DNA from 3 places in the Paraliobacillus sp. JSM ZJ581 genome. Region 1 is predicted to be linked to each of the others. Evidence: predicted binding sites of a transcription regulator. Region 1 holds the regulator's gene; each other region holds the start of a gene.

Region 1 (10,403 bases):
TTTTTACTATCTCCACGCCAGTATGCACCAGAAATACTTAACAATTTAAATACTTTAATTTTACTAGTTGAAGGAACATGCACACCTCGACATAAGTCAAAAAATTCACCTTGCTTATAAATAGAAACTTGTTCCCCTTCAGGTATAGCATCAATCAGTTCTAGCTTTAAATTATCTCCAATTTCCTTAAAGCGACGAATTGCTTCTTCACGAGAAATATCCTCACGTACAATTTCAAGATTCTCATCCACAATACGCTGCATCTCTTTCTCGATTTTCGGTAAATCCTCAGGTATAATGGATTGCTCCATATCAATATCGTAATAAAACCCATCTTCTATCGTTGGACCAACACCTAATTTCACGTCTTCACCATATAAACGTTTAATTGCTTGGGCCATAACATGCGCTGTTGAATGCCGCATAATCTCTATACCTTCCGCTTGTTTGTTTGTAATAATTGCAATTTCACCATCATGCTTTAGAGGAGTACGTAAGTCAAAGTACTTACCATCTAACGTTATTGCTAGTGCCTGTTTTTTTAATCCTGGAGAAATAAATTGTGCGATATCTTCTCCAGTCGTTCCTTTCTCAAATTCTTTCTTTGCTCCGTCTGGAAATGTAATAATGATTTGTTCATCCATGTTGATTCAGCTCCTTTTATTTGATAAATGATACGTTCATTAACAGAGGAGGTGATTGCATACAAAAAAACGCCCATCCCTCTGCTATATTAGCAAAGGGACGAGCGTTGACTCGTGGTTCCACCCTTAATTTCCAAATCATTTTGTGATTTAGCTTCATTCAGCCTTTAACGCAGGTATACGCTGTTTTTTACTTAAAACATTTCAAAAACAGAGTTCAGAGGTGGTAATGTTGTGCAGAGCGGACAGGAAACTTTCAGCATATGCTTCCCTCTCTAAGAACGTCATACAAACACCATGTCCTCATCATAACTTTTTTTAATCATGGATATGTTTTGTATTATAAAATGATTCATCTAAAAAATCAAGGCGATTTATTCTACATGTGCAAAAGGAAATGATTGCAAGTGCTTATATGTCACTCGTTCATGAAAAATATTCTGAACTGCTGTTGTTTTTGCTTCACTAGGATCACGACCATAAATATAAATATAACATGGGGAAAGTGCTACTATTGGTGTTAGATTTAGTTCATTCTCATCAAGTCCTACAATATACAACGGTTCTTCGATAATTACTTTTCTTAGTTCCTCAATTGAATATTTGTAACCATCCTCCCGATAAAAAGTAAACTGCTTCCCTTGTACGATATGTAGTACATTAGATTTGACCATCTGATTTTCCATATAATTTCGAATTGATTGAATAAAATCTTGATACCGTTCTTCTTGCTTCCATTCATCAATCGCATAGCCTATTTCATTAATCATTAACGTATGAAATAAATCATCATAATTACTAAGACATACTTGATAGTCTAATGGAGTCGTTTGATCCATTTCTAATAAAATAATATTCAATAATTGCTCCTTTGCCTGTAAGTCAACTGTATGTTTAGTACTCTCCCTCGTTAGTACCCGTTCAAATATTATTTCTAAAATAGCATGAACTTCTTGTTCTTCCTCAAAATAATAATACGTTTTTATCATATCAGTTAGACTATCTTTCTTTGAATGAATCACCCACATCTCTAATAGTAACCTAGCAAGTTTCACACGAAAATTTTTCTCCTCAGCGGAAGTAATGGTTATGATCTCCCCTCCTAGTTCACATACTTCACATACTAATTGTTCTCTTGCCAACTTTCTATAAAAGAACATCCTATCTACTTCATTGTTCATTAATAATTGAAACATTCACATCACCCTATCCCAATCAAACTGTTATATTATATGGGACAAGATCAAAAAAAATGATTCAATATTAGTTTGTTTTCAAAAATAAAAAGTTGCCCTAATGGACAACTTACAGTATGTTTATTCATAGCTCTTATTTTCTTCTGTTTTCTGAAAAAAGCGGGACTTGATCACTTAATTGCTTCATACGCTCAATAATACGCCCCGCCTTTAACTCTTCTACATCACCTTTTGAAGTGATCGATAGATGTTTTTCTAATTGCGATAAACTATAGTTTGAACTAAAAAACACAGGCAAACGTTCCATCATTCGATACTGTAAAATAGAGCCAAGAATTTCATCTCTAAACCAGGCTGATATCGATTCAGCACCAATATCATCTATCATTAATACTGGAATCGTTTTAAACTGTTCAATCTTATCTTGTAAAGAATCATCACCAAGTGAAGCTTTCATTTCACGAACAAATTCAGGCATATAAATCAACATACAAGCGATATGATGATCGGCCAATTCATTAGCTATTGCACCTAAAAAATACGTTTTACCTACACCGAATGGACCATAAAAATATAATCCTTTTTCTGGTGTTTTACCCGTATCTAGCGTGTTTACATAAGCAATTACCTTTCGAATCGCATCATGTCTTTTTGGATCTTGGTCATCTAATTCCCACATAGAAGCTTGTAGAATTTCCTTTGGCATGTGCAAGCTTTTTATTAGCTTTGAACGTTTTTGCTGTTTCTCATGCTCAATCGTGTACTTGCATTTTTCATAATAAATATGAATTTCTTGATCATTAATTTCGATACGCGGTTTATAGCCTGGTAAGACATTGTTCGAACAACCACCATTTGAGCAATTATCACAATTTTTATTTTGAGAATGGTATTCATACAACTTCATTAATTGGCGATCAATTGATTCTTTCCTCAACGAAGGGTGATTTTCTAAAATTTCTATCACATCTGGATCAGCTAGTATTTCTTGTTTCATTTCTACATAAACAGTTTGAAACGTTCTATTCTCCTTCATCCATTTTTTTAAGGATGTCTGAATCGGCTCCATTTAACCACCTCCGTTATGAGTGATTCTTCTTTTTATTATAGTTACGCAACAACTCACTTACATCTGAAGTAGCTTTTGAAGTTTGCTGTTTCTGCTGCACTTCTTCAACTTGTTCTTGCTGTTGTTTTTGTTTTTTAAACCAATCTGGAACGATTTCTTTTTTTACTGATTTTTGATAGAATGGCTTTTTATTCGTCGACCATTTTTGATATTTATTATGCTCAGATTTTGCTAAAGTCATTGCTTGTCTAACCGTTTTAACATTTTTTCTTGCCCAATGACTCGCAATTTTTTCTAAATAAGACTTCGTTAATTTCATATCTGTTTTCAACATAACATAATGTATCAGAACATTCATTACTCCAGGTGTTAAACCTTGTTCAGACATAACATCTCCGACCATTTTTAAATCTTGCATTGACGGCTGATTGCCATTTGATAAATCTTCTAACAATTCCCTAGGAGAAATTTCTTCTAGCATACGAACAAGCTGGTCTTGTCTACTAATAGGCTGAGCCTGTTTCGTTTGTAGCTTGTCTCTTTGATTAACTATTTTTAACGGCTTATCCTTCATAGGAGTAAACTGCTGATATAAATCTAAGCATGCCGCTTTAAATTCCTCCCTACTTAATAAGTGCTGATCGGATAAAGCCCAAACAACTGCTTTTTCTATATCTAAGATAGTTAATTGATAAAGGAAAGCCATCTGATGGATTAACTTTACATTATTAGGTACTAATATCTTTTCTGCTGGTAACATTCGATCAGACAGCAGTTGTGATAATTCATTTATAGAAATAGACGTCTCAGGAACATTAGGTCCTTGATTGTCTTTTACATCCATTGCCTTAACCGTTAAATCTTTTGCAATGGGAGTTTCGTGAAACACTTGGTCAAATGAAGCTGTGATGTTAGTTCCTACAAGCTGATCATGATTGACTCCTTGTGCAAATTGTTCATATAGCAGATTACTTTTTTCAGTACCAATTTGATGGAAAAGTAATTGTGATAACATACCATCAGCAAAAAATTGCATCGGAGTACATGGCATAATTAATTGATGCGTAAAAACAGTTTCATTTTCATTATCTAATTGATAAGTCTCTAATAATCCAATTGCTTCAAGTTTCGTTTTCGCTTGATGAATTTGCGGCAAAGTTAAATTGACAAGCTGCATGAGCGAATGATGGGTGTAAAGTTTTTTTGGATTAGGGGTAGTCAAATACTGACTTAAAAATGTCATGAATAATGAAGTAGCATGATTACCAATCAATGGCTGATACAATTGCATGAGCGATTGCAAATGTGCATACGTAAATTCTTGTTTTAAATAGATGTGATACCCTTGGTGAGGTAACAATTTTCCTATATGCTCCATTACTGTCCCCCCCTATTCTCACTTACTCTAGATAGCAAAGAAAAAAGAGCCAATTTGGCTCCATTGGCTTATGATTTATCATCGGCATTATTTATTATATCTTTTAATTCATCTAAAAAAACACTAATATCTTTAAACTGACGATATACAGAAGCAAAACGAACATAAGCTACTTCATCAATAGAAGATAATCTTTCCATAACTAACTCGCCCACTTCTTTGCTTTGTATTTCAGATACACCATTATTGCGTAATTCTTTTTCTACATCTAAAGCTAATTCTTCTAATTGCTCTAAAGCAACGGGTCTTTTCTCACACGCTTTTATTAGTCCACGTATTAACTTCTCTCTACTAAATGCTTCTCTAATACCTTCTTTTTTAACAACAATAAGTGGAATCTCTTCTGTTCGCTCGAAGGTTGTAAATCGAAATTCACAAGCCTCACATTCCCTTCTTCTACGAATGGAGCGCCCTTCTTCTATTGGTCTAGAATCTAATACTCTCGTATGCTTGTCATTACAATTTGGACAACGCATGATAACCCATCCTATTCTATATTACTTAAAATTATTTAACACTTTCAATATATGGCAATTCTTTTTTTAATTCATTGTATAATTTAGGAATTAAATTATGGCTGTAACCTAGATCAAACGGGATCGTTGATTCTGTAGTAACAGAAAAATCAACTGCAGTCTGAAATGGTTTTACCATAATTACAGTTATAATAATAAATGCTTTTCTTTTTCCTTTTAAATTAATACTGACTTCACCGTGTTCTTTTGATGTTGCTATAATATCACAACCTGATCTGTTGCGAAAGTATGTTTCAATGGTATGAAACGCTTTATCCTTTGTTGTTTTAAAATAATGTGTTTGAAGTTGCTTGTCCCAATGTTGTTCTCTCGTTTCTGAATGGTTGTTAAATAACTTCTCAAATGATTCTCTCAACCCCATGTTATGCACCTCTATCATTATATATAGCTAGTATAAGTGTAACATGTTTCATTAAAGAAAACGATGTCACAAGAATTTATTTTTTAATTTTCCATTTCGTTATGAGAGATATAATAGGTTTATTTTATAACAAAAGCTCCTTTTTCTGCAACAATCTTGAAAAGGAACTTCATTTGTTTGTTCATTTATGTTAAAGTGCACGATGTTTCGGTACAGAAATGGTTCCCATACCTCGAGGTACTTCAGCTCTTTCGCATTTTTTTGATTCTAGTGCTTCAGATATATAGTCACAAGCAACATTTGGATCAATAATATCACCACATGTATAGACGTCTATACTTGCATAACCATGCTCAGGAAAACTGTGAATCGTTAGATGAGATTCCGAAATAATAACTACCCCACTCACCCCTTGAGGCGCAAATTTATGAAAAGCTACTTCGCGAATCTCTGCACCCGCCTTTAGCGCCGCATTAACAAAAATTCGTTCAATTTGCCCCATGTCATTTAACGTATCTATATTACAATCCCACATTTCAGCAATAACGTGTCTTCCCATTGTATCCAACTGAATCTCCCCCTTACATCTTATTTCATTTCAAATAAACATGCATGTGTTGCCACGGGGGAAAGTTAGTCCAAAGATATTCTAACCCTTTAAGCAACCATTCGTATAACGCATCAAAAGTATACTACAAGTAGTTAAATATTTTTCATTACTTGTGCAAAAAAAGTATATATGGTTTTTTTATTTTTGGCAAGATTTTTTTGTGAAAATACTATGGATATAGCGCTACTTCATTAATCACATACTATGTAAATATAGCATTCATCTTTTTTATTATGACCAGTCAAATAATATTTATGTGTAGCTAAACGAATTTATCCAAAAGCTCTCTACATTGCTTTTGAGTGTCCGCTATTGATCCATTGTTATCAATGACAATATTCGCAGCTTTGGCTTTTTGAGTGATAGGGAGTTGTGATTGAATTCGGTTGGATGCCTCTTCTTTTGTTAATTGATTTCTATGCATTAATCTTTCTAACTGAACCTCAGCGTGCGAATACACGACAACCACAAGATCGACTAAATTCTCTAACTGACTTTCAAATAACAAAGGAATGTCTAAAACAATCACTGGATGTTCTTCATTAATCAACTGGTCACGTCTGGCTAACATGACCTTTTTCACTTGAGGATGAACAATGCTGTTTAATTGCTGTCTTTTATTCTCATTAGTAAATACAATATTTCCGAGTTTACGTCGATCTAACTGACCATTTTGTTGTAGGATGGACGTTCCAAAAGCACTGATAATTTGTCTGTACGCTTCTTGGTTAGGTTCTACTACTTCTTTAGCAATGCCATCTGCATCTATAACTGGTATACCATTTTTCTTAAAAAAATTTGAAACGGTGCTTTTTCCTGTTGCAATTCCTCCTGTCAGTCCTATTATTCTTGTCATATTACTCGTCCACCCTTTCTCATATCCTTACACCATCTTTATAATTCCAATTAAAATTAAAAGAATTCCTGGTAATATATTTAAACGTGTAAACGCCTTGTAGTTCGCCAGTTTCTTTCCAGCTTGCAACCCTAAAAATAGAAATGTACTTGTAGCTAAACCAACACTTATTGCTGAAAGTATAATTGGCAAACCGACTAAAGCAGATCCCGTTCCGGCTGCGAAAGAATCTAGCGACAATGCGATACCTAAAAGGATTACCTCCATCCCAGTGATGTTACCGGATTTATCCATATCAGCTAACAAAGGCTTTTTAAGAATTTGAATAACTAGACCGAGTGATTTTATTTCAATTTTCCATTCTATTCGCGTTTTATTAGCTTGTGAATCATTTGATTTACATACGGAAGTTAATACCCAAATACCTATACAAATTAATAATAGACCACCAATTATATTTGCAGCAATCGGTGTTATAAAAATTGCAATAGCATTACCTATGAGCATAGCAATGAAAAATACAGTGGCAGAAATCACGCCAATAATAATAATGGAGCGTACAGAAAGCCAAACATCCCGCAAGCCATATGTTAAAGCAACAGAAAAACTATCCACGCTCACTGCAAAAGTAAGCAATAGCATCATAAGTATCGGTGTCATTAACAAATACCCCTTCCTAACTTTACAACTATACTATATGAATAGTATATGGAAGGAGTATTTGGGCGTGCATCAAATCATTTGCTCCTAGTTAACTATTAGGAAACCTTTGGCAAACTTCACAAACATGTGTACCTCGATTAGAAACTTTCATTTTGCTAATAGGATATCCACAGCGTTTACAAGGCGTATCTTCTTGACCGTAGGCAAACAATTGCTGTTGAAACATACCAATTTGACCTTGACTATTGATATAAGATCGTATCGTTGTTCCACCTTGTTCCATTGCTTCTTTTAAAGTTTGTTTTGCCTCTTTCAAAATGCTTTTCAATTCCAAGTCAGTAAGTGAGTTCCCTTTACGTAATGGGTGTATTTTCGCTCTATATAAAGTTTCATCTACATATATATTTCCTAATCCTGCAATTACTTGTTGATCTAGCAATATATTTTTTATTACTCGACCACTCTTTTGAATGACTGGAATAATGTTTTCCATTGCATATGTCTCTTCAAATGGATCAGGTCCTAGTTGGCTTAAAGGCTTCTGATCCTCTGCTTCCTCTTTAGGAAACAAATGCATCGTACCAAATTTCCGAACATCTTGATAACGTAATTGTTTTCCACTTTCAAAGTCAAACACAACATGAACATGTTTATTTGTTTCCTCATGTGGTTTAAACACACCATACTTCCCTTCCATTCTTAGATGAGAAACAAGTGTATAATTGGTTAATTCAAATAATAAGAATTTACCTTTGCGACGAATATCATTAATATACTCACCCTTTATTAACTCAGTAAATCGCTGTACATCATCCGGATGCTTAATTATTTTAGGCCAAGTCACTGTTGCCTGTTGAATGGTTTCACCGACTACTAGCTCTTTTAATGTTTTTCTGATTGTTTCTACTTCAGGTAATTCTGGCATATCGAATCCTCTTTCTTATTTCGCATCAAACCATGTTGTTCCATAAGTGTAATCTACTTTCAATGGAACAGATAGTGATACTGTTTCTTCCATTATTTTTGGTACTAATTGCTTTAATACTTCTATTTCTTCATCAGGTGCTTCAAGAATTAGTTCATCGTGTACTTGCAATAGCATACGAGCCTGCAGTCCTTCTCTTTCTAAGGCATGCTCCAAATCAATCATTGCTTTTTTAATAATGTCTGCTGCACTACCTTGAATAGGTGTATTCATCGCTGTCCGTTCTGCAAAACTGCGTATATTAAAATTTCGACTCGTTATATCAGGAAGATAACGTCTACGGTGCATGATTGTAGTTACAAAGCCATTTTGTTTCGCTTCCCTAACAGTATCATCCATGTACGTTTTCACACCAGGATAGCTTTCGAAATATCGATCAATAAATGCCTTTGCTTCTTTTCTTGTGATTCCAAGGTTTTGTGACAATCCATAATCACTAATACCATAAACAATACCAAAGTTTACTGCTTTTGCTTGTCGTCGCATGTTACTATCCACTTGGTCAGCTGTGACATGAAAGACATCCATTGCTGTCCGTGTATGAATATCCATATCGTCTTTAAATGCTTGCAGTAATTTTTCATCTTTAGCAATGTCTGCTAACACACGTAACTCAATTTGAGAATAGTCCGCAGCAAAGATAACCCAATTATCTTTAGATGGAATAAAAGCTTTTCTTATTTTTTTTCCTTCCTCTAAACGTATTGGTATGTTTTGCATGTTGGGATCTGTTGAGCTTAATCGGCCTGTTTGTGTTAACGCTTGATTAAATCGTGTATGAATCTTTCCATCTTCATGAATAACTTTTAATAAGCCTTCAATATAAGTAGATTGCAGCTTTCCTAATTGACGATACAATAGTAATTTCGGGATGATCGGATGCTTTTCTTGTAATTGTTCCAATACATCAGCAGAAGTAGAATAGCCTGTTTTAGTCTTCTTAATTACTGGTAGCTCTAATTTTTCAAACAAAATGGGACCTAGTTGTTTTGGCGAATTCAAATTAAATGTTTCTCCTGCCAACTCATGCACTTCTTCTTCAATTTTATCCAAACGTATTTTTAATTCATCTTTCATTGTCTCTAATTGTGCTCTATCAATAGAAACACCTAAAGCTTCCATTCTACCTAAAATTAATGCAAGTGGTAGCTCTAATTCATACAATAATTCTAATTGCTGGTTTTCCTCTAATTCTTTTTCTACTTCAGCTTTTAAAGTAAATAACATGGATGTTTTTCTTCCTACATGATCTGCTAATTGTTCTTGATTTGGAAGTTTTTGTTTTGCGCCTTTACCATAGACCTCTTCATCATACAAAACTTGATTATAACCTCTTCTGTTACTAATTGCAGGAATATCATGATGATTTTCAGAAGGGTTAATCAAATACGAAGCTAATAATAAGTCAAAAACGATTCCTCTAATATCAATTGATTCACGTTGCAATGCAACCGTTACTTTTTTTGCATCAAAGACCCATTTTTTCTTGGAAGGATCCTCGGCCCATTGTTTAAATATAGATGATCTTAATGCTACATCTGTAGGAATAAAATATGTTTTATCCTGATTTGTAATGCCGAACCCCTCAATCGGTGCTACATGATAATTATCCGCTAACATTTCTACTGTTAATGCAACCGTTCCACTGAATATACTATCAGAGATTTGCTCCATTATTTCAACTTCTATATCGTCTAATTGGGCTAGCGTATTTTCATTTGCGTTTGTAGTTCCAGAAATTCTTGTTAACAAAGATTGAAATCCTAAACCTTTAAAAAATTCACTTAACTTTTCAGGGTCATACCCAGGATACAGTGTATCATCCAATTCGAGTTCGATCGGCGAATGGCAATTGATTGTAACTAATTGTTTACTCATTATTGCATCGTCTTGATGATTCTCTAATTTTTCTTTTAATTTCTTTCCGCTCACTTCATCGACATGGTCAAACACATTTTCTAATGTAGCAAACTGTTTCAATAACTTCACTGCAGTTTTTTGCCCTATACCCGGCACGCCAGGAATGTTATCTGAGCTATCCCCCA
Region 2 (10,403 bases), on a different contig from region 1:
CGTACGAAATTTCAACATATTGAAATGTGTTTTATTAATACCTATACGTTTTTGTTTAAAAAGAACCGGTCCTTTTGATTCAAGCTTTATTGCGATAGTAAGAATTATATATATGGGTAATAACATTATAAATCCAATTAAAGAAAGGATGAAGTCAATTAATCTCTTTACTTTCATATACATGTCAAAACTCTCCTTAAGATTTTCAGTAAATTATCACTTAGCTAAAATAAGCAATCCACCTCCAACCAACTACTAATCCACTAAACTAGTTTTTCACTAAAATTACACGTTCCAATTAACATAAATCAAACCGCTACCCCTAGCTTTTTACTAGGAGTAGCTGTTTTAATTTTTCACAAATTTAATTCTCCACCACACCCAAATTTGACTCTTGATATACAATCCCCATCAATGTATCTTTCAATTCAACAGTTGAATAGGTTTCAAATTGGTTAATTAATTGCGATAATTGCGCTGTATCAATTTCCATTGTCCGACCAACATAAATCTTTTCATATACCTCATCTGGATGTACTTCGTTTTCCCCGAGTAATTCCTCAAACATTTTCTCACCAGGACGAATACCTGAGTAAGTGATTGGAATTTCTTCTTCGGTATAGCCAGACAGCTTGATTAAATTCTTTGCAAGATCAACTATTTTAACAGGTTCACCCATGTCTAACACAAAAATTTCTCCACCATGGGCTAATGTTCCTGCTTGAATCACTAGACGAGATGCTTCTGGTATCGTCATAAAATAACGTGTCATTTCTGGATGGGTGACCGTAACTGGTCCACCTTTCTCAATTTGTTTTTTAAACAACGGAATGACACTGCCGCGGCTTCCTAATACATTACCGAATCGCACGGCTACAAACTTGGATTTCGAATGTTTAGCTAAATTTTGTACAACCATTTCCGCAACACGCTTTGTCGCCCCCATCACATTGGTTGGGTTAACTGCTTTGTCGGTCGATACTAATACAAATGTATTTACATGAAAGGTATCGGCTGCTTCTGCGACATTTTTCGTACCAATCACATTATTCTTAATTGCTTCATGTGGATTAAATTCCATTAATGGAACATGCTTATGCGCTGCGGCATGATATATAATAGTAGGTTGATAGGTTTCAACAATCTCAAAAATCCGTTTACGGTCTTGAACATCACCTATAATTGGTATAATTTCTGTATCCATTTCCGCAAACTTTTCTCTTAGCTCCATATCAATTGTGTAAATACTGAATTCACCATGACCTACTAACACAATTCTACTTGGGGTGAAACGCATTAATTGCCTACAAATCTCTGAACCAATTGATCCGCCAGCGCCGGTCACTATTACGGTATTGTTTGTTACGTATTCTGATATTTTTGTAATATCTAGTTTAACAGGAGCACGGCCTAGTACGTCTTCTACATCGACATTCCTTAGTGCAGATACGGACACACGCCCACTTGCCAGGTCTTCGATTTTTGGTAGCATTTGTACTTTTGCTTCTGTTTGGTTACAACGTTCTAATACTTCAGCTAACTCCCCATTTGTTAAAGAGGGAATTGCAATGACGATGTGATCTATTTTGAATCTTTCGACAATTGATGCAATATGATCGGTTGATTGAACTACTGGTATCCCGTACAGCTCCATTTTGTGTTTGGTAAAGTCATCATCAACAAAGGCTACTGGACAAAGATCAGTATGATTTGGTTCGTTTTTTAACTGCCTTGCAATCATTGCACCAGCAGATCCAGCGCCTACAATTAAGGTGCGCTTCTGCTCGGCATTTGCAATAATAAACCGATCGCGATAAATACGCCAAACAAAACGTGATCCACCGATAAGGAAGATATGTAATAGCCAAGTCACAATTAGTGCACGTTTATAAATAGTAAAATCATTAATAAGAAATTGAATGATAGCTGTAGCTAACATAGATAAACTAATTGCTTTGACGATGGCTACTAATTCACCAATGCTTGCATAAGACCATACTTTGTGGTAAAGCTTATATTTCATGGCAAATAGGTGGTGAAACAATAATAATGAAATAGAACTGATGATGAGTACATTAATTGATCCAGAAGAGATACTAGGATATACTATCCATGATGCAAGAAAGACAGCTGAGCTTATAATCAATGAATCTAATGCCATAAGGAACATCATTCTTGATCGATAGGACATTATTTTTCCTCCCTTCCTTTACCAAGCTAATATAATAGTATTGGCTTTATTTCTTATGCTCTATTATGTAGAATTAGCATAATAAAGCAAGGGAGTAGATTTGCATCACTCCCTTATGTCTTTTTATTTTTTATCTTCTGCTAATAACTCTTTTAATACATCTCTTACTTCTGCACCAATTTCTTTATTTTGCAAAGCAAATTCTATCGTCGTTTTAATAAAACCTAGCTTCTCTCCCACATCATGGCGATGCCCGTGGAAATCATACGCATATACTTTCTGAATCTCATTTAACATTTGGATTGCGTCAGTTAATTGAATTTCGCCTCCTGCACCAATTTGCTGGCGATCAAGAAAACGGAAAATTTCCGGTGTGAATACATAACGACCCATAATTGCAAGATTAGACGGCGCTGTACCTTGTGCAGGTTTCTCTACGAAATTACTTACTTGATAGCGACGATCATTTTGCTCACTAGGATCAACAATACCATAACGATGTGTTTCGCCTTCAGGTACTTGTTGTACACCAATCACTGATGATTCCGTTTCTTCATATTGATTAATCAACTGCTTCAAACATGGGACATCGCTTTGTACGATATCGTCTCCAAGTAAAACAGCAAATGGTTCGTCACCAATAAACTTTCGCGCGCACCAAACGGCATGACCTAATCCTTTTGGTTCTTTTTGACGAATATAATGAATATCCGCTAATTTAGTTGACTGTTCTACTTTTTGCAATAAATCATTTTTTCCTTTTTCACGGAGATTTTGTTCTAATTCTGGTGCAAAATCAAAATGATCTTCAATCGCACGCTTCCCTTTACCGGTGACAATAATAATATCTTCAATTCCTGAAGCTACTGCTTCCTCAACAATGTATTGAATCGTTGGTTTATCTACGATTGGCAACATTTCTTTTGGCATTGCTTTCGTTGCTGGTAAAAATCGTGTTCCCAAGCCTGCTGCTGGAATAATCGCCTTTCTGACTTTCTTCATTTTGTCCTTCTCTCCTTCTTCATCTATTACACTTCAACTACTAGCTTATCGTAAGTATAGGATTTAAAACAAGCCTAATATTTTTTTCTGCTTTGGTTTAATTGGTTCGTCACCAATTACCGTGTCATCATTTATCATGCATTGCGCATTTTCCATAAAATAACATAACATCGAATGACCAAACGTATCTTGGATGACTTGACTTGCTTCTTGGATACGAAAACCACGAGATGATGTATTATGCGCATCTGAAGCAATGAAATGTGTCAAATTCAATTTGATTAATTCTTGAGTGAATTTCTTAATTTTCTTACCGAAATGACCGGTCACGCTTGCTGCGGTAATTTGAGTTAATGCCCCATTTCGAACGAAATCGTATAGAATACTAGGGTCTTCCATAATTACTTTATTTCGTTCTGGGTGAACAATAATTGGTTTAAGATCGTTTAACTGCATATCAAACAACAACTTCTTTGCATATCGCGGTACATTACTAGAAGGTAATTCAACAAATACGTATCGAGTATTTTTATTCAACGGAAGAATTACTCCTTCTTCGCAATCCTCTATCATTTCTCCGTAAATACGTGACTCTTGCCCAGGTAAAACAGTGAGTGGAATTTCTTCTTGTTGTAACCTAGTATTCAATTGATCTACTAATGGTAGGATCATTTCTTTCGTATTATCATAACGGCCATTTTTATGATGTGGCGTGGCGATCACTGTATGAATTCCTTCTAACACTGCTGCACGTGCCATCGCAACACTTTCTTCCAAATGTTTCGCTCCGTCATCTATACCTGGTAGAATATGAGAATGAATGTCAATCATACACGCACAACCTTTTCAAATAACTTTGTTACACACAATAGTTTTATTATAGCAGGAATTAAAAGACTTAGAAATAGACAATGCATATTATAACAAAAAAGAAAATAGATCAATATACCTATGGATAAACGCCTTTCCACTATGATGTTTTCTTGACAAAGGGAAAAGAAGAAATAAAATAACACAATAAATAACTGAGCGAATAGAAAACTATGTTTATTTAATTCTTTTATCAGTACTTTTTATTATATGTAATGGTTTTTCCTCTATCAAAACTAGTTATTTAAGTCATTGCTATGTGTTATTTCTCTAAAAATTATTTAGATTGGTAAAAATCGCTTCCCATTCAATTACTGCTTGCCCTTGAATTAAAGATAAAATTTTTTTATACTGTAATTTTTTGCGTTTTTTCTTATAATACGTCGATGTGTGCTTAAAATAGTATAGAAAAAAACACCGAAATCTATGTTGATGGAATGTCGGTGTTTTTTCATATGATCTGTAAAAGCTTTGACTAGTTACCATAATAGTAATAGTAGTCTCTTCCTTTTTTCATTTCACGGTCGTTCAGCACAGCTCCTAACAGCTTGGCACGTGCTGGCTTTAGTAGATCCCGTGCTTTTTGTGCGGCTTCATAATCGGTTTGTTTACTACGAAGGACTAGAATCGATCCATCACATACATTTGCTAAGATTTGTGCATCCGTTACCGCCAGCACTGGCGGGGTGTCAAATAGAATGATGTCATAATATTCACTAGCACGATTCACTAAAGCTTCCATTGCTTTTGAAGCTAGTAATTCAGAAGGATTCGGCGGCACTGGTCCACAAGTTAAAATATCTAAATTGGTTATATCAGTTTTATTAATAGATTCCTCTAAAGTTGTCTCGCCAACTAAGGCACTGCTTAACCCACGTCGATTATCGATTCGAAACGTGTAATGTACAGTTGGCTTGCGCATATCACCATCAACCAGTAATACTTTCTTCCCTTGTTGCGCAAATACGATTGCTAGATTTGCAACGGTTGACGACTTTCCTTCAGATGGAGCAGAAGATGTAATTAATATTTTCTGCATTTCATCATCGATCGATGAAAATTGCAAATTCGTTCTAATCGTACGATATTGCTCAGATATAGGGGACTTCGGATTTAATTTTGTGATTAAATGGCGCATCATTGTATTTCTAGCTTGCTTCTTTCTTTTATCCACTGAACGTTCCCCTTTCTCGTTTTCTCATGTTTGGTGATTGATACTGGACAGATGATAAGTCTGATTCTTTAATGTGCGAGATTGCTCCTATTACTGGAAGTCCTAATTTTTGTTCGACGTCTTGCTCTGTTTTTAATGTATTATCTAAATATTCTAACAAAAAGGCTAGCCCTACTCCTGCCATTGCGCCTACTACAAGTGCAATTACAATATTTAACATCGGTTTCGGGTTGACTGGTGATGGGTCGGCATCTAATTCCGCTTCAGATAGGACACTAACATTGTCTACATTCATTAAATCGCCAATGTCTTGTTGGAAAATTTCAACCGTTTTATTTGCAATAGCTACTGCAATTGCTGGGTCTGGATCTGTTGCAGTCACGGTAACCACTTGGGAATTCTGCTCACTACCGACATTAATTTTTTCTCTTAAAGTACCTGCTGAGATTGTCAGATCTAGTTCGTTGATTACTTCATCTAGAATTCGTGGACTACGAATAACTACGTTGTATGTATTAATAATTTCCACATTAGAACGGATTTCATTATAATCTACTTGATCAGATTCTGTTGATTTTTGATTCACAATGAATTGTGAACTAGATTGATAGGTGGGTGTAATGAAGAAGTAGGTGACTAGCCCACTAATAAGTGCTGCTCCAATAATAAGTAAGAAAATGAGACCAAAACGCTTCTTCAATACCTCCATTATTTCTTTCAATGATATTGTTTCTTCCATACTGTCGATCCCCCTGCATGTTTATTGTTAGCATCTCGATCATTTAAACTCATACAAACGAAATTATATCACAATGTTCTATCTTTTTGGACAGAATTTTCTCAAACTTTCATCGGAATTTACAAGAAACTACAATAGAACAAGCGACACACCCTTCCTTATTTGTTTGAATTTATGTATAATTGCGGAAATAAACTTGTTTATTAGGAGGACTTTAGAATGACTATTAAACACAATCGCAAAGCGGATTTTTCCATCCATGAGCAATTTACGAAACGTTGGTCACCAAGAGCGTTTCTTGAAAAAGATGTTCCTGATGATTTAGTATTTCGTGCATTAGAAGCAGCTCGTTGGGCACCTTCTAGTATGAATTTACAGCCTTGGCGATTTATTATTGCACGAACAAAGGATGATCGCGAACGTTTCCACTCGTTTATTATGGATGGCAACCGAGTGTGGTCCGAAAAGGCACCTGTACTAATTTTATTTCTTTCTAAGAAAAAAGGAAGTTCACACACATTTGACACAGGAATAGCTTTTGGTTTTTTCGCATTGCAAGCGCTCGAAAACGGGCTAATTACCCATCCAATGGGTGGATTCAATAAAGAAAAGGCACGTGTAGTGTTAGAAATTCCTGATGAGTATCAACTGCATACTGTCGTAGCTTTAGGATATCAAGGAAATAAAGCAACATTATCTTCTGAATTACAAGCACGTGAGATGCCTTCTACTCGTCACCCATTACAAGACTTCATTCATGAAGGAAAATTCTAGCCGAGATCGGGCAACAGTAAAGACCCTTTATCTTATTTTTAGGAATCAACTTCTGCTCAACCGTCTCTCCATTTAAAATTATGACTTTTTCCTCTATTACATTTATTGTGAAAAATATTGGAATTTTGTAGAATTTTGATATAATATATAAAAAATACATATCCTGTTTACCGACAATGGCAAACTTATCGAAAGGTAAGGACGCAAAGCTATGGGTCTAAAGCATAAAATATTTTAATGCTATGATTGCCAAGTTACCGAAGAACTCCATTGAAAAGGTGAACCTCCTAGATTAGTAGTGTTCACCTTTTTCATTCATAAAGGTATGATTAACAAGGAGTTGTGTGCATGTTAATTGATACACTGATTGAAAAAGAAAAATTCCACCATTATTTCCAGCCTATTTTCAGCACAAATACGCAAGAGAAAATCGGTTATGAAGTACTTTTACGTACTAGTTTATTCCCAAATCCATTGTGCATGTTTCAAGAGGCAAAAAAAGCAAAACGTTTATACGAATTAGACTCAAGATCAATTAAGAAAGCGGTGATAACTTTTTGTTCTTCAGCAGTTAAAAAGCAAAGAGCGCTTCTATTTATTAATGTCTTCCCTTCTACTATCGTCAATGATGATTTTGAATCCTTTCTTAACTGTGTGCTAATAGATAACCAAATTAGTAAAAATCAAATTGTTTTAGAAATTTCCGAATCAGAGGTTGTTGAAGATCCAGCATTATTCAAGAAACATATTAAAACACTCAAAAATCAAGGTTACATATTTGCTTTAGACGACGTAGGCAAAGGGTATGCAAATTTTGATAGGATGATCAACTTCGAAGCAAAATATATTAAATTAGATCGGATTTTCTCTAAATGTTTAGATCAATCAAAAAAGAAACAAAATTTAATTCGTTTCTTTCTACAATATTGTAAAGAAAATGGAATCACATTGATATTGGAGGGTGTGGAAACGGAAGAGGAACACCGAGTCGCTAAAGCGCTTGGCGTTACACATGCACAAGGATTCTTGTTAGGAAAACCAACAAGCATAGAAAGATGGGAATAATACTTGAGTATAAGAGCCAAGTGTCAGAGAGTAGTTGGTCCTTAAAAAAAAAAAGAAGAGGAGGATTTTTCCTTGTCCCACTTACTATATGGCTTTTTTTAATCATGAACTGTGATGTATGTCACAGTTTTTTCTTCTTTTCACATGCTAAACTAACAATCGTATACTATATATAGTAACTGAATCGCGTAATGCGTACAATATATTGAAACAGGAGTGGATTTTATGCTAACCATGCCAACGCTCACAAAAGAGACAGAGGATCACTTACTAGAAGCGATAGATCAAATTGTTGATTCTAGTAATCAAGATTTAATTCAAGAGAATGCGAATGTCGATGGTCAGTCACCAATGGGACAAATGTCCAAATTCGCATCTGAGGCATCTAAACATTATGCCAAAAAAGTCATGTTAAGTCCAGACATCACGCAAGCGATGGAAGAAAATTTTATTCATCCACATGATCTTGACTTTATGCCGACTGGAACAACGACTTGTTGTCAAATTCCATTGGGCGAAATATTAAAAGATGGCTTTAATACTGGTCATGGCTATATGCGGGAACCGAATGATATTTTAAGCGCAATGGCACTTGCCTCTATTATTTTTCAATCAAACCAAAATATGCAGCACGGTGGACAAAGCTATCCAATGTTTGATAAAGACCTTGCACCTTATGTACATAAAACTTTCTTAAAACATAAAAAACGCATCAAGCGTTATGCAGCTACACTTACCGAACGAGCACTTGACGAAGCAGCTTGGAATGAAACAGATCGTGACGTGTATCAAGCGTGTGAAGCTTTTGTTCATAACTGTAACTCTATGCATTCGCGTGGCGGTGGGCAAGTACCGTTTGTTTCAGTTAACTACGGCACTGATACTTCAGACGAAGGTCGCTTATTTGTAAAAAACTTATTGCTTGCAACAAAAGCAGGGCTAGGAAATGGTGAAACACCTATTTTTCCAATTCAAATTTTTAAAATGAAAAAAGGAATCAACTTTGAATCTGGCGAACGAAACTATGATCTCTATCAGCTAGCATTAGAGACGACTGCTGAACGATTATTTCCGAATTTCAGTTTCATAGACTCTACCTTCAACGGGCAGTATTATGATGGTACAACAGAATCTGAAGTTGCCTACATGGGTTGTCGTACACGTGTGATGGGCAATCGGCACGGGGTAGAAAATGGAATTAAGCGTGGGAATTTATCATTTACATCGATTAATCTTGTGAAAATAGCATTGACTTCTTATGACACTGTTAGTTTTTTCAATAAATTAGACCACTATATTGATCTAGTGATTAAACAATTATTGGAACGGTATGCTTTTCAGATAAAGAAAAAAGCACAGCACTTTTCTTTTTTATATAGCCAAGGGGTGTGGAAAGACAGTGAAAAGTTGGCCGCTGAAGACGAACTAGCAGACGTATTAAAACACGGCACACTAAGTATTGGCTTTATCGGATTAGCTGAAGCATTAAAAGCGCTAACTGGTGAACATCACGGAGAATCAGATGATGCGTATGAATTAGGGTATCAAATTGTTTCTCACATGAGAAAGCGCGCAGATCAAGCTGCCGATCAATATGATTTGAATTTTTCTCTTATTGCAACACCCGCAGAAGGATTATCCGGAAAATTCACGAGAAGTGATCAAAAGGAATTCGGTAACCTTCCTGGTATAACAGAGCGGGATTATTACACGAACTCTTTCCATGTTCCTGTTTATTACGCTATTCGTGCGATTGATAAAATTCGTAAAGAAGGGGCTTTTCATAAATTGTGTAATGGTGGACATATCTCTTACATTGAATGTGATGGTGACGTTTCTAAAAACACAAAAGCACTTGATACATTAGTTAAAGCAATGGCAGCAAGTGACTTTGGTTATGGATCAATTAATCACCCAGTCGACCGTTGTAAAGCTTGCGGGTATACAGGGATTATCGATCATGCTTGCCCTAAATGCCAGAATGATGATCAAGAAAGAGTAGAACGGATTCGCCGAATTACTGGTTATCTTGTTGGAGATATGAAGAAATGGAATTCTGCTAAACGAGCAGAAGAAAGCCAGCGTGTGAAGCACCAAACCAGCCGTGTTAATGGAGCTACTGTACAGAAAAGCGCTGATCATTCATGAAGGTAATGAACATTTTACACGATTCCGTTGTAGATGGGGAAGGCTTGCGTACGGTAATTTTCTTTGCAGGATGCCCGCACTTCTGCAAAGGATGTCATAATCCAGCAAGCTGGAATATCCGGAATGGAACAGAAATGACTGTTGATGAAGTCGTTGAAGAAGCTGGAAGCAATCCATTAACCGATATTACTTTGTCTGGTGGTGAGCCTTTCTTTCAAGCAGAAGAAGTAGCAAGAGTTGCTAAGCGACTAAAAGCGATGGGCAAACACATCTGGGCTTATAGCGGGTTCACATTAGAGCAATTGCAGCAATCAAAAAATCCTTACCAGTGTGAATTGCTTAGCTATTGTGACGTGCTTGTCGATGGACCATTTATTTTAGCAGAAAAAGATCTATCCTTATCATTTAGAGGAAGCCGAAACCAACGTGTAATTGACTTA
Region 3 (10,403 bases), on a different contig from region 1:
AAAACATGTCCATCTTGTTCGCTGTCGGGGTAGCTTTAGGGATGTCAAAGGATAAGGATGGTTCTGCAGCATTAAGTGGTTTAGTTGCTTTTCTAGTTGTAACGACCTTATTATCTACAGATACTGTCGCATTATTGCAAGGTATAGATGCTGAATCGGTTAACGCAGCATTTGGTAAAATTGAAAATCAATTTGTTGGTATTATATCAGGTATCGTCGCTTCTATTATGTATAATCGATTTAGTCATGTGAAATTGCCTGATGCATTAGCTTTCTTTAGTGGGAAGCGACTCGTTCCAATCATGACTGCCGTTTCTATGTTGGCAGTATCAGGAATTTTATTCTTTGTTTGGCCGGTTATTTATACAGGATTAGTTTCATTTGGTAAATCCATTGTTGACTTAGGTGCTACCGGTGCAGGTATATACGGTTTCTTCAACCGTTTATTAATTCCAACTGGTTTACACCACGCATTAAACTCGGTATTTTGGTTTGATGTTGCTGGTATCGATGATATTGCGAACTTCTGGTCTAGTACTGGTGAGAAAGGTATTACAGGTAGGTACCAAGCTGGTTACTTCCCAGTAATGATGTTTGGTCTTCCAGCGGCAGCACTGGCTATGTATCACACTGCAAAAACAAATAAAAAGAAAACAGCTGCATCATTATTACTAGCAGCAGGATTTGCATCGTTCTTTACAGGGGTAACGGAGCCACTAGAATTCTCATTCATGTTCTTAGCACCAGCTCTTTATGTGGTACACGCTGCGTTAACAGGTCTATCATTATTTGTAGCAGCAACGTTCGAGTGGACTGCAGGATTTGGCTTTAGTGCAGGAATGGTTGACTTTGTATTAAGTTTGCGTATACCAATAGCAAATCTTCCGTTAATGTTACTCGTCCAAGGTTTAGTTGTTGCAGTTATTTATTATGTGCTTTTCCGAATCTTAATTACGAAGTTTAACTTGAAAACTCCAGGTAGAGAAGATGACGAACTAGAACAAACAGATACAAACACTGCTAGCTCTGCAAGCGGAGACGAAATTGCTACAATGGCAAAAGAAATCTATGCTGGACTAGGTGGGGATGAAAACGTAACTTCTATTGACAACTGTATTACTAGACTTCGATTAGAAGTAAAAGATATGGATATAGTGGACCAACAGCGAATTAAACGTACTGGTGTAGCTGGCATTAATGTAGTTGGTAAAAACAGTATTCAAGTAATTGTTGGTACAAACGTTCAATTCGTTGCAGATGAAATTAACAAAATTCGTCGTGCATAAATGAATGAGTTTTTTCAAGGTGTGAAATCTATAGAGCGAATACCTTTATACAACATTCATTTGTGAAAAAATTGCATAGTATGAGGTAAACTAACTTAAAAATAGATAAATGACACCTAGAGAGTAGTTATTAATAAAATGGTTTACATGGTTAATAAAAAATAGTAAGTGTAGGACACCTTGTCAAAATGGAATATCAATTGTTCCGAGTGATAAGGTGTCTGAACTTTTTTCTGTAGCATATGTTTGCATTCATTTGTTTTTTTTGTTATTACATATCACATTTTTTATATTGTTAGCGGTAACAAATTAGTGTGATGCAAAAGAGTCAGTTCGTATAGCTGGCTCTTTCTTTAAATAACAGTAATGAATCATTAGCCTTTTTGGTAAGGAGTCGTGCAATAATACGTTTTATTTGATCTAACGATAGGTAGTTTTTAGTTGGTGAAAATGAATAAACAACAATAGAATATCTTGGCTATTTTGGCATAAATGTATTAAAATCAAGTCATAGTGATAAAATTTTTCAACATATATTTGACCTGATTGAATTAGGCTTTACATTACTTGCGAAAAAATATCGATTCCTCTTTTATCATTTTTATTGAAAGAAAATATTTTGTTTCAAGGCTCTCATTCATGAAGGAAAGATATTTTCTAGCAAATTGTAGGGAGGTTGCTTCCATGAAATTAAAGAAAATTTTAAATAATAATGCGGTTTTAGTAATAGACGGAAACGAAGAAAAAGTTGCAGTTGGAGCAGGGATTGCTTATGGAAAAAAGAAAAATGATGTGATCAACAAACAAAAAATAGAAAAATTATTTATTATGAAAGAGAATGAGAAGTTACAACAGCTCCTTAGTAGAATTTCTGAAGAGCATTTTATTATCTCGGAAGAAATCATCTCTTATGCAGAAAAGACAATTGGAATGAAATTAAGTGAGCATATTCATATTACATTAACAGACCACGTTTCTTTCTCGATCGAACGAATTCAAAACGGTATGCATTTAAAAAATAAGCTGTTAAATGAAATCAAAATTTTGTACAAGCAAGAGTTTGAAATTGGTTTGTGGGCGATAAATATGATGAAAGAAAAGCTTAACATTGAAATGCCAATTGATGAAGCCGCCTTTATTGCGTTACATATTCATACAATGAAGCTTTCAGGTGGTAATTATAAAGAAACGTTAAGGCAAACGACGATTGTAAGTGAGATGATCCAGCGCATTGTTGATTATTTAGGGTTAGAAATAAAAGAGGATGACATCTCGTATCAACGTTTGATTACACATTTGCGTTTTGTCTTGCATCGTGTGAAGCATAGCGATCAATATTCTATGGATCTAGACATGCTAACAATGATTAAACACAAATTCTCACAATCCTACCAGTGTGCTGTATCGGTTAGTAAAGCGATTTCTGCAATGTATCATATTGACTTTCCAGAATCAGAGTTAGGGTATATTGCCATTCACCTTGAACGCCTGCGAGAATAAAATCACTCTTTTATAATAGAAAAAATAAATAATACAAAATCTTGTTTACTATGAAATATCTGGTATAATGAAAAAAGAATTGTAATTTTTGTATAATTATAAAGATAGGAAGATTAATGAATGAAGCATTCAAAGCAGCGTCGTTTTAGTAAAAAAGCTTGGATTTTAACACCGATAATTATTGTTGTTGTATTAGCGTTAGGAGCAGGTGTCTATGCATGGTCTGTTTATGACAGTGTGAAGCAAACGGTAAATGAGGAAATGCATGAACCAGTGCCATCTATTAATACGAATCTAACAGAGAAAAAGATGAAATCATCTGAACAAATCAATGTGTTATTACTAGGTGTAGACGAACGAGCAAATGATAGTGGCCGTTCGGATGCGTTAATAGTAATGACCTTAAAACCAAAAGAAGATAAAATACAGTTAGTTAGTATACCGCGTGATACACGAACAATGATTGTTGGTAAAGGATATCAAGATAAAATTAATCATGCTTATGCCTTTGGTGGCGCAGATATGTCGGTAAATACAGTGAAACAATTCTTGGATATTGAATTGGATTATTTTGTTCGTATCAATATGGAAGGTTTACAAGAATTAGTTGATGCACTAGGGACGATTACCGTTCAAAACGATATTGCTTGGAATGATGGGAAGTACGACTTTACCATTGGTCCAGTGAAGATGAATGGTGAAAAGACGTTACATTATGTGCGCATGCGAAAAGATGACCCTGCTGGTGACTTTGGGCGAACAACGAGACAACGTAAAGTAATTGAAGCAATTGTAAAAGAAGGTGCGTCGTTAGATAGTGTGACAAAAATAAATCCTTTACTTAATATATTAGGAAAAAATATGACAACAAGTATGACTTTTGATAATATGAAAACATTATTTAAAGGCTACCGAAACACAGTGAAAAACATTGAAAGCTATCAAATGAAAGGGAGCGGAACAACAATTGATAGCATTTATTACTACATCGTACCACAAGAAGAAATTACGAACGTAAATAAGATGATTACAGAATAATGCGCTGAGATTTCTGTAAAAGGGCGTCTAGAAAGCAGATACTTTTAAAAAGGAATTGCTTAAAATAAGGTTCTTGAAAAATTCAGACATAATTATTTAAAAGAAAGGCAAAAATGTTGTATGGAAGCATGACTTGTTCATACAATGTTTTTGCTAATTATTTTTTATAAAGTTATAAATTTCCTTGTGCAAAATAAAAAAAAGCGTGAGAGCACTACCTTCTATATTTTTTATGATTACAAATGTGCTTTTGGTTGGTTTATATAGGATGAATATCATTACTGATAATATCAAAAGGAATTCCAATAAGGTATTATGTCCAAAACCGCCTATTAAAGCTAGAAAATGAACGAAGCATTTCTTCTCTTCAAAAAGATAAAATGTTCCACTAATGATTGTAATAAATGAAAAGGAAATAATTTTTGAAAGATCCAAATACCAATTCATAAAATAAATTACTGACAACAATGCTGATTGTCGTTATAAGTATGGCAATTGTTCTTCCCATAAGAATAGCGGTGATCATAATGGTTATGGTAAGAAGTTTAACATTTAAAATGAATATCAAAAATATTATTCCAACACTATCAATGCCGATTAACATTGATAGTGTTGCTAATTTTCTAACAGTCAACATTTACTTCCAGCTTTGGAAGTCAAATTCTATCACATCTCCATTTTTTATTTCATAATCAGCAGCCCCAACAGTAGCGTCCTTACCGTTAATCATATATATCCAAGCATAGGCTTCACCATCTTCTGCTTGGATGCCATTGATGGCCGATATAAAGCCATCATCATCCTTAATCTCAAAATTATCTTTCATAACGTCCATTAAGGTCAACCCATCTTTAACTTTCAATTCTTTTTGAGCAAGAATTTCTTGACCGTGTCCTTGTGAGATTACGATTTCTATTTGTAACTGTTGAACTTCACTTTGTTCCGTCTGTTTGTTGTTATTATCAGAATTAGTTGATTCACAGCCTAATAAAATACTTGATACTAACATAAAAGATAGAACTAAATTTAAAAATCTCATGCTATTGTATCTCCTATAGGATAAATTTTAAAAATGAGGGCGTCTCTATACAATGACGCCACTCACAGTCTATTATCGAATTGGACAAGCGCCTGTTGTGCAACCATCATTCCCAAGGTCTGCATCTTCAAGGTTGTCAGTGACTTCATATTGTTGTAGCAATTCAGCAGTAAATGGTGTCATTTTTGCTTTTTTCTCTTCAAATGCTTCTTTTGTAATTGCTTCATATGGGGTAAGTTGATAAGTTCCTCCATCTAATGCTAAGAAAGAAACGCCAACAAAGTTATCCCATCCTTGTTTAACCCTTTCTTCAGCTCTTTTCCATTCGTTAGGTTTAACAGTAATAGTATTTGATGTGTTATGTTCAGTATAGTTATTTTGGAAACTAAAGTAGTTATCGAACTGTTCATCAACTGAAATATCATCTTTTGTTTTATCTGCACCAGAAGCAACTGGGAAATCAATAACAAGCGTTTTGGCATTGGCGATTCGTTCTTCATGAGAGTCGCCTTCTGTTCCAACTTCTGGATTTACTGTCCATCCTAGATCTAAAGCAACTTTTGCAAGAGGATCCGCTTCACTTACTCTAATCCGTCTAATGTAGTAAGGAGAGTGAGACCAGTGTAACCCACTTGAAACAGGAGAGTCTGTAATTGGGTTTCGTGCGACTTGACTCAAGGTGCCTTCAGGCTTAACTGCTGTTACAAGTAATGGTGCGTTTATTCGAAGTTCTTTTGCATATTTTTCAGCTTCGCTTCTTGATGCATGATGTAATTTTCTTTGTAACTCTTCTTCTTGGGTGTCAGTATAGCCTAATAAAGCCATAGCATCTTTCCAGCCAGTTAATGACGTACCTAACAATCGATCACGCTTTTGTACTTTGTTCCATGCATCAAGTTCAAGCTCCGCTAAAGTCATTCTTAGTCCTATTCGAGCAGAATCTCTTTGTGCTTGTAACAACCCTTCTTCATCAAGTGTTCGATCTTCATTAACAAAGGCAGTTAAGTTAACCGTTGTTAAATTACAAACGTTTTTACTAAATAAAAGAATTTCAACACATGGGTTTAGTCCAATCTCTTCCATGATATATTCAAGTCTACTTCTTGTTGGGTTTTCATCTCCTAATTGTTTCAGTACACGTCTAGCACCTTCTTCAAGGTTGACGAATGCAGGCTCTCCTTCCCCTTTTAGTAATTCAAATTGTAAACTTAATCTTTCGTCGGTTGGTTTACTTGTAAAGGCAATAGAGTTATTGCTCATTCTTCGATGATCAATATTTTTTCTTGGCTCATGAACTGGATACATGTGATAGCCACCTACTTGATTTGCGAATGCGAGTGCAGTATCTTTATCATTGAAATATTTCAAATCCTTGCCGTCATCATAGGATACAGCATGTTGTTTTAGTGACATTTCTTCAAACCATTTTGGTAGCTGCACACCATTCTTAAGTAAAGCATGTTTAACCACTTCATGTTGATCAAAATGATCTTGTGACCAAAAGCCATTGATACCGTATTTAGCAAGGAGAACTTCGATGTCATCCGCATCAGATAAGAAAATTTCCGCAGTACGTCGTACCCCGCCAACAACAACGTTAGCACCAATTAAGTTTGCCATATCAAGAATATGTATTGGTCTCACTTGACCATAGCCATCTTCATCAATTTCAATTGGGGCTAAACTTTCATCAATCTTATTGCTAAGTACATTAGCAAATCCTTTGTACATCGATTTTAATGGTTCATGACCAGATGCTGTTCCTCCAAATGTTTTTAGTCTTTCTCCGTTTGGTCTAACAGAGTTATAGCTGAACTTAACTGTGTGAATATGCTTATATTCTTTCTTTGTTAGGACCTGTAAATATAATTCAAGTGATTCCACCCAACCTTCTTTAGAATCACCAATATAAATTTTAACAAAGCCATTCCCAATTTCAACAAGCTTGGAATGTTCAAGTCGCTCTTCTTTAGGAACAGGCTTATACTCAGAATGAAGCACTTTTACATTTGTTTTAATTTTTGGCATTGATTTAGCCATGTTTAATGTCGATTTAATACCGATTCCAGTTCCAACTAATAATAGATAAAATACTTCAGATAAGTCTTTCCAGTTCTTTATGTTAGTAAAGGAGCAATTAAAGTTACCGAGTGTGAATTTTTCATTTATAACATCGTTTCCACCACCAAGCCATAGGGTACGACCTGAAGGGAATTGTTTCGTTTGATAAATGTTTACAAATATACGTTCAGCTTCTTTTTGAAGTGCTCGATAGTCAGGTGCTAGTCCGATTTTCTTTAGATGATCACTCGCTAAAGTCATATTGTAATTCACTGCACGTTGAACCGTTTCATGCCAGTATTCTCTCCTGTTTTTACTTGTTTTCCATCTAGAGTAGGTTCTCGTATAGACGAAATTACCGATTTCAGTTAATGGATTTTTTGTATGATTTACTGTTTTTTCGACAAAATCGTCGGTAATGTATTCGATTAGCATATTATTTCCCCTTTTTCTCTTTTTCTATAGTTGAACGAATCACTGAAATATGATTTGAATTAACATACTATTTTATATGATAACTTTAAGTGGAAATTAAATCAATATATAGTGTTTTTTTATCGTTGTTAATTCCATATATAGATCTCAGGAGATAACTACAGAATATATATAATAGCAGATTTAAGAGAAGAAAGAAATTTTTTGTATGATGAATGATTGTAAATACAATGTGGAGTAATTTATATCGTTTTGACAATAGGAAATAGCTAATTTTGTCCAGACTAGCATCCTGGTAATGTTTTTTTAGTTGCGAAGTAATAAGTTAGGGTGTTCACTTCAGTTTAAATCTGTGTCTTCGTTGAAGTGCTTGTTGAAGAATTGAGGAGATATTTCGTTGAAACACAGGGAATGATATTTCATTTTGTTTATGACATATTCTTTTACATAGGAGTACAAGGCAACACGAAAACTTCCGTACATTTATTACTTCAAAATAAAATAGTTCGAGACGTAGGATCAGTCCTTTCACGCCATCACTTCTAAAGAAAGATGGAAGAAGATTATTATAAAGTGATGGAGTAGGGGAGACTACTGTCACATTGTTTGATATAACAGATCAAATTTATCTTGAAAAAAACAGTTTTCAGTTGTATAATATTTTTGAAAATGATTTACAAAAAATAAAAAGAGGTGAAAACATTGAGTGAAAAAAAGAAAAACAATGTATTTTTTGAACAAGCACAACGATTTGGGAAATCATTTATGTTACCGATTGCAGTGCTACCTGCTGCAGGCTTACTGCTAGGTATTGGGGGAGCTTTTAGTAATACTGCTACAATTGAGGCATATCCTTTTCTTGATGTTGCATTTTTACAAGCTATTTTCACAATTATGAGTTCTGCTGGTAGCATCATTTTTGGTAACTTACCGGTTATTTTTGCGATCGGTATTGCTATTGGATTAGCACGTTCAGATAAAGGAACTGCTGGTCTTGCTGCATTATTAGGATTCTTAGTGATGCACGCGACAATTAATGCAATGCTTATAATTACTGGACAGCTTGCAGATACAAATATTGCTGAAGTTGGACAAGGTATGGTGTTAGGCATTCAGTCATTAGAAACTGGTGTATTTGGTGGTGTTTTAGCTGGTCTTTTAGCATATATTTTGCATAATCGATATAACAAAATTGAGCTACCAAAGTTTTTAGGCTTTTTTGGTGGGTCTCGATTTATCCCGATTATATCCGCATTCACTTCCATATTCTTGGGTATCATACTATTTTATTTTTGGCCAATTGTACAATCAGGAATTTATTCTTTAGGTGGTCTTGTAGATGCAACTGGTTACGTTGGAACATTTATTTATGGATTTGTTTTAAGATTACTCGGACCATTCGGCTTACATCACATTTTCTATTTACCGTTTTGGACAACAAGTCTTGGCGGATCCATGATTGTTGATGGTTCATTAATAGAAGGAACGCAACGTATCTTTTTTGCTCAACTAGCTAGTGCTGAAACAATTGGTCAATTTTTTATTGGTACGGCAAGATTTATGTCAGGTCGACATATCACGATGATGTTTGGTTTGTTAGGTGCTTGTCTTGCAATGTATCATACGGCAAAGCCTGAAAATAAAAAGAAAGTGGCTGGCTTATTATTATCAGCTGGTATTACTTCATTCTTAACAGGCATTACAGAGCCAATTGAGTTCTCTTTCTTGTTCATTGCGCCGGTTTTATACGTTATTCACGCATTTTATGATGGTATTGCATTTATGCTTGCACACATTTTTGAAATTACAATTGGTCAAACATTCTCTGGTGGTTTTATTGATTTCATGCTGTTTGGGGTGTTACAAGGTGCAGATAAAACAAACTGGTTCATTGTTCCACTTATTGGTGTTCCTTGGTTTTTCCTTTATTACTTTACCTTTAAATTTGTTATTAAAAAATTTAATTTCAAAACTCCTGGCCGTGAAGACGAAGCAATGGAAGACTACTCCTTTACTAAAACGGAAAGAGCAGGTCTAATCATTGAAGCACTTGGTAACAAGAAAAATATTAAAGATATAGATAACTGTGCGACTCGTCTACGTGTGACCGTTCATAATGGTGAAAAGGTTGACCAAGATAAATTGAAAAAAACAGCTGCAAAGGGTGTCATTGTAAGTGGGAATGGCGTACAAGTAATATATGGCCCTGAAGTATCAGTGATCAAAAATGAGGTAGAAGAAGCGTTAGGAGATATTTAGACATGGATATTTTTAAAGTATTACACAAGAAGTTAGTCGTATCTTGTCAAGCGTTAGAGGATGAGCCATTGCACTCCTCGTTTATAATGGGAAGAATGGCTGTTGCGGCACTTCAAGGTGGAGCTTCGGGTATTAGAGCGAATTCCGTTGCTGATATAAAAGAAATTAAACAGCAAGTAGAACTTCCTATAATCGGAATAATCAAACAAGATTATCCAGACAGTGAAATTTTTATTACAGCTACACAAAAAGAAGTCAAAGCTTTATTGGATGCGCAGGCGGATATGATTGCGATGGATGCAACATTTAGAGAACGTCCAAATAATGAAACATTAAAAGATATTGTTGCATTTGTAAAGGAAAAAGCTCCTCATATTGGATTAATGGCGGATTGTTCAACAGTAGAAGAGGCAATGAAAGCGGAGCGTTTAGGCTTTGATTGTATTTCGACTACTTTAGTTGGTTATACGAAGGAAACAGAAGGGCAAAATATAGCAGATAATGATTATAAAATCTTTCGATCATTTATTGATGCCGTGTCTATTCCTGTCGTTGCAGAAGGGAAGATTGACACCCCCGAAAAATCAAAAAAAGTATTGGAATTAGGAGCAACATTTGTTGTAGTTGGAAGTGCGATTACACGACCACAATTAATTACAAAAAAATTCTCTGATGCCATACAATAATTAGCAAAAAAAATATAGAAATGAATCACTGTATTCATTTCTATATTTTTTTATATTCATCTAAAGCATGTAATGTTTCTTGATATGCTTTCATATAGG

Evidence for each region. Region 1 encodes NrdR, which represses ribonucleotide reductase genes. Its sites were predicted from a motif close to AACACNATATATNGTGTT; they were not measured.
Region 2: the regulator NrdR is predicted to act here: its motif matches at 7,978-7,995, upstream of ACH6CY_RS14160 (anaerobic ribonucleoside triphosphate reductase).
Region 3: the regulator NrdR is predicted to act here: its motif matches at 7,458-7,475, upstream of nrdJ (ribonucleoside-triphosphate reductase, adenosylcobalamin-dependent).

The regions. Positions count from the first base shown of each region.
Region 1 is NZ_JBISEP010000010.1:39,693-50,095, reverse strand. Features, by position in the region: gene thrS (threonine--tRNA ligase) at 1-644, opposite strand, end outside; T-box leader at 738-963, opposite strand; gene ytxC (sporulation protein YtxC) at 1,019-1,840, opposite strand; gene dnaI (primosomal protein DnaI) at 1,974-2,909, opposite strand; gene ACH6CY_RS07905 (replication initiation and membrane attachment family protein) at 2,923-4,287, opposite strand; gene nrdR (transcriptional regulator NrdR) at 4,356-4,823, opposite strand; gene ACH6CY_RS07895 (cytosolic protein) at 4,855-5,244, opposite strand; gene speD (adenosylmethionine decarboxylase) at 5,435-5,812, opposite strand; gene coaE (dephospho-CoA kinase) at 6,117-6,710, opposite strand; gene ytaF (sporulation membrane protein YtaF) at 6,738-7,370, opposite strand; gene mutM (DNA-formamidopyrimidine glycosylase) at 7,462-8,298, opposite strand; gene polA (DNA polymerase I) at 8,314-10,403, opposite strand, start outside.
Region 2 is NZ_JBISEP010000034.1:4,240-14,642, reverse strand. Features, by position in the region: gene ACH6CY_RS14200 (sugar transferase) at 1-183, opposite strand, end outside; gene ACH6CY_RS14195 (polysaccharide biosynthesis protein) at 365-2,191, opposite strand; gene galU (UTP--glucose-1-phosphate uridylyltransferase GalU) at 2,315-3,193, opposite strand; gene ACH6CY_RS14185 (tyrosine-protein phosphatase) at 3,257-4,024, opposite strand; gene ACH6CY_RS14180 (CpsD/CapB family tyrosine-protein kinase) at 4,539-5,237, opposite strand; gene ACH6CY_RS14175 (YveK family protein) at 5,230-5,976, opposite strand; gene ACH6CY_RS14170 (nitroreductase family protein) at 6,196-6,750, shown strand; cyclic di-GMP riboswitch class I at 6,919-7,012, shown strand; gene ACH6CY_RS14165 (EAL domain-containing protein) at 7,099-7,815, shown strand; gene ACH6CY_RS14160 (anaerobic ribonucleoside triphosphate reductase) at 8,050-9,963, shown strand; gene nrdG (anaerobic ribonucleoside-triphosphate reductase activating protein) at 9,960-10,403, shown strand, end outside.
Region 3 is NZ_JBISEP010000003.1:96,780-107,182, reverse strand. Features, by position in the region: gene nagE (N-acetylglucosamine-specific PTS transporter subunit IIBC) at 1-1,286, shown strand, start outside; gene ACH6CY_RS03410 (PRD domain-containing protein) at 1,971-2,786, shown strand; gene ACH6CY_RS03405 (LCP family glycopolymer transferase) at 2,907-3,824, shown strand; gene ACH6CY_RS03400 (DUF4430 domain-containing protein) at 4,462-4,863, opposite strand; gene nrdJ (ribonucleoside-triphosphate reductase, adenosylcobalamin-dependent) at 4,936-7,359, opposite strand; gene ACH6CY_RS03390 (PTS transporter subunit EIIC) at 8,125-9,618, shown strand; gene ACH6CY_RS03385 (N-acetylmannosamine-6-phosphate 2-epimerase) at 9,621-10,304, shown strand; gene ACH6CY_RS03380 (MurR/RpiR family transcriptional regulator) at 10,345-10,403, opposite strand, start outside.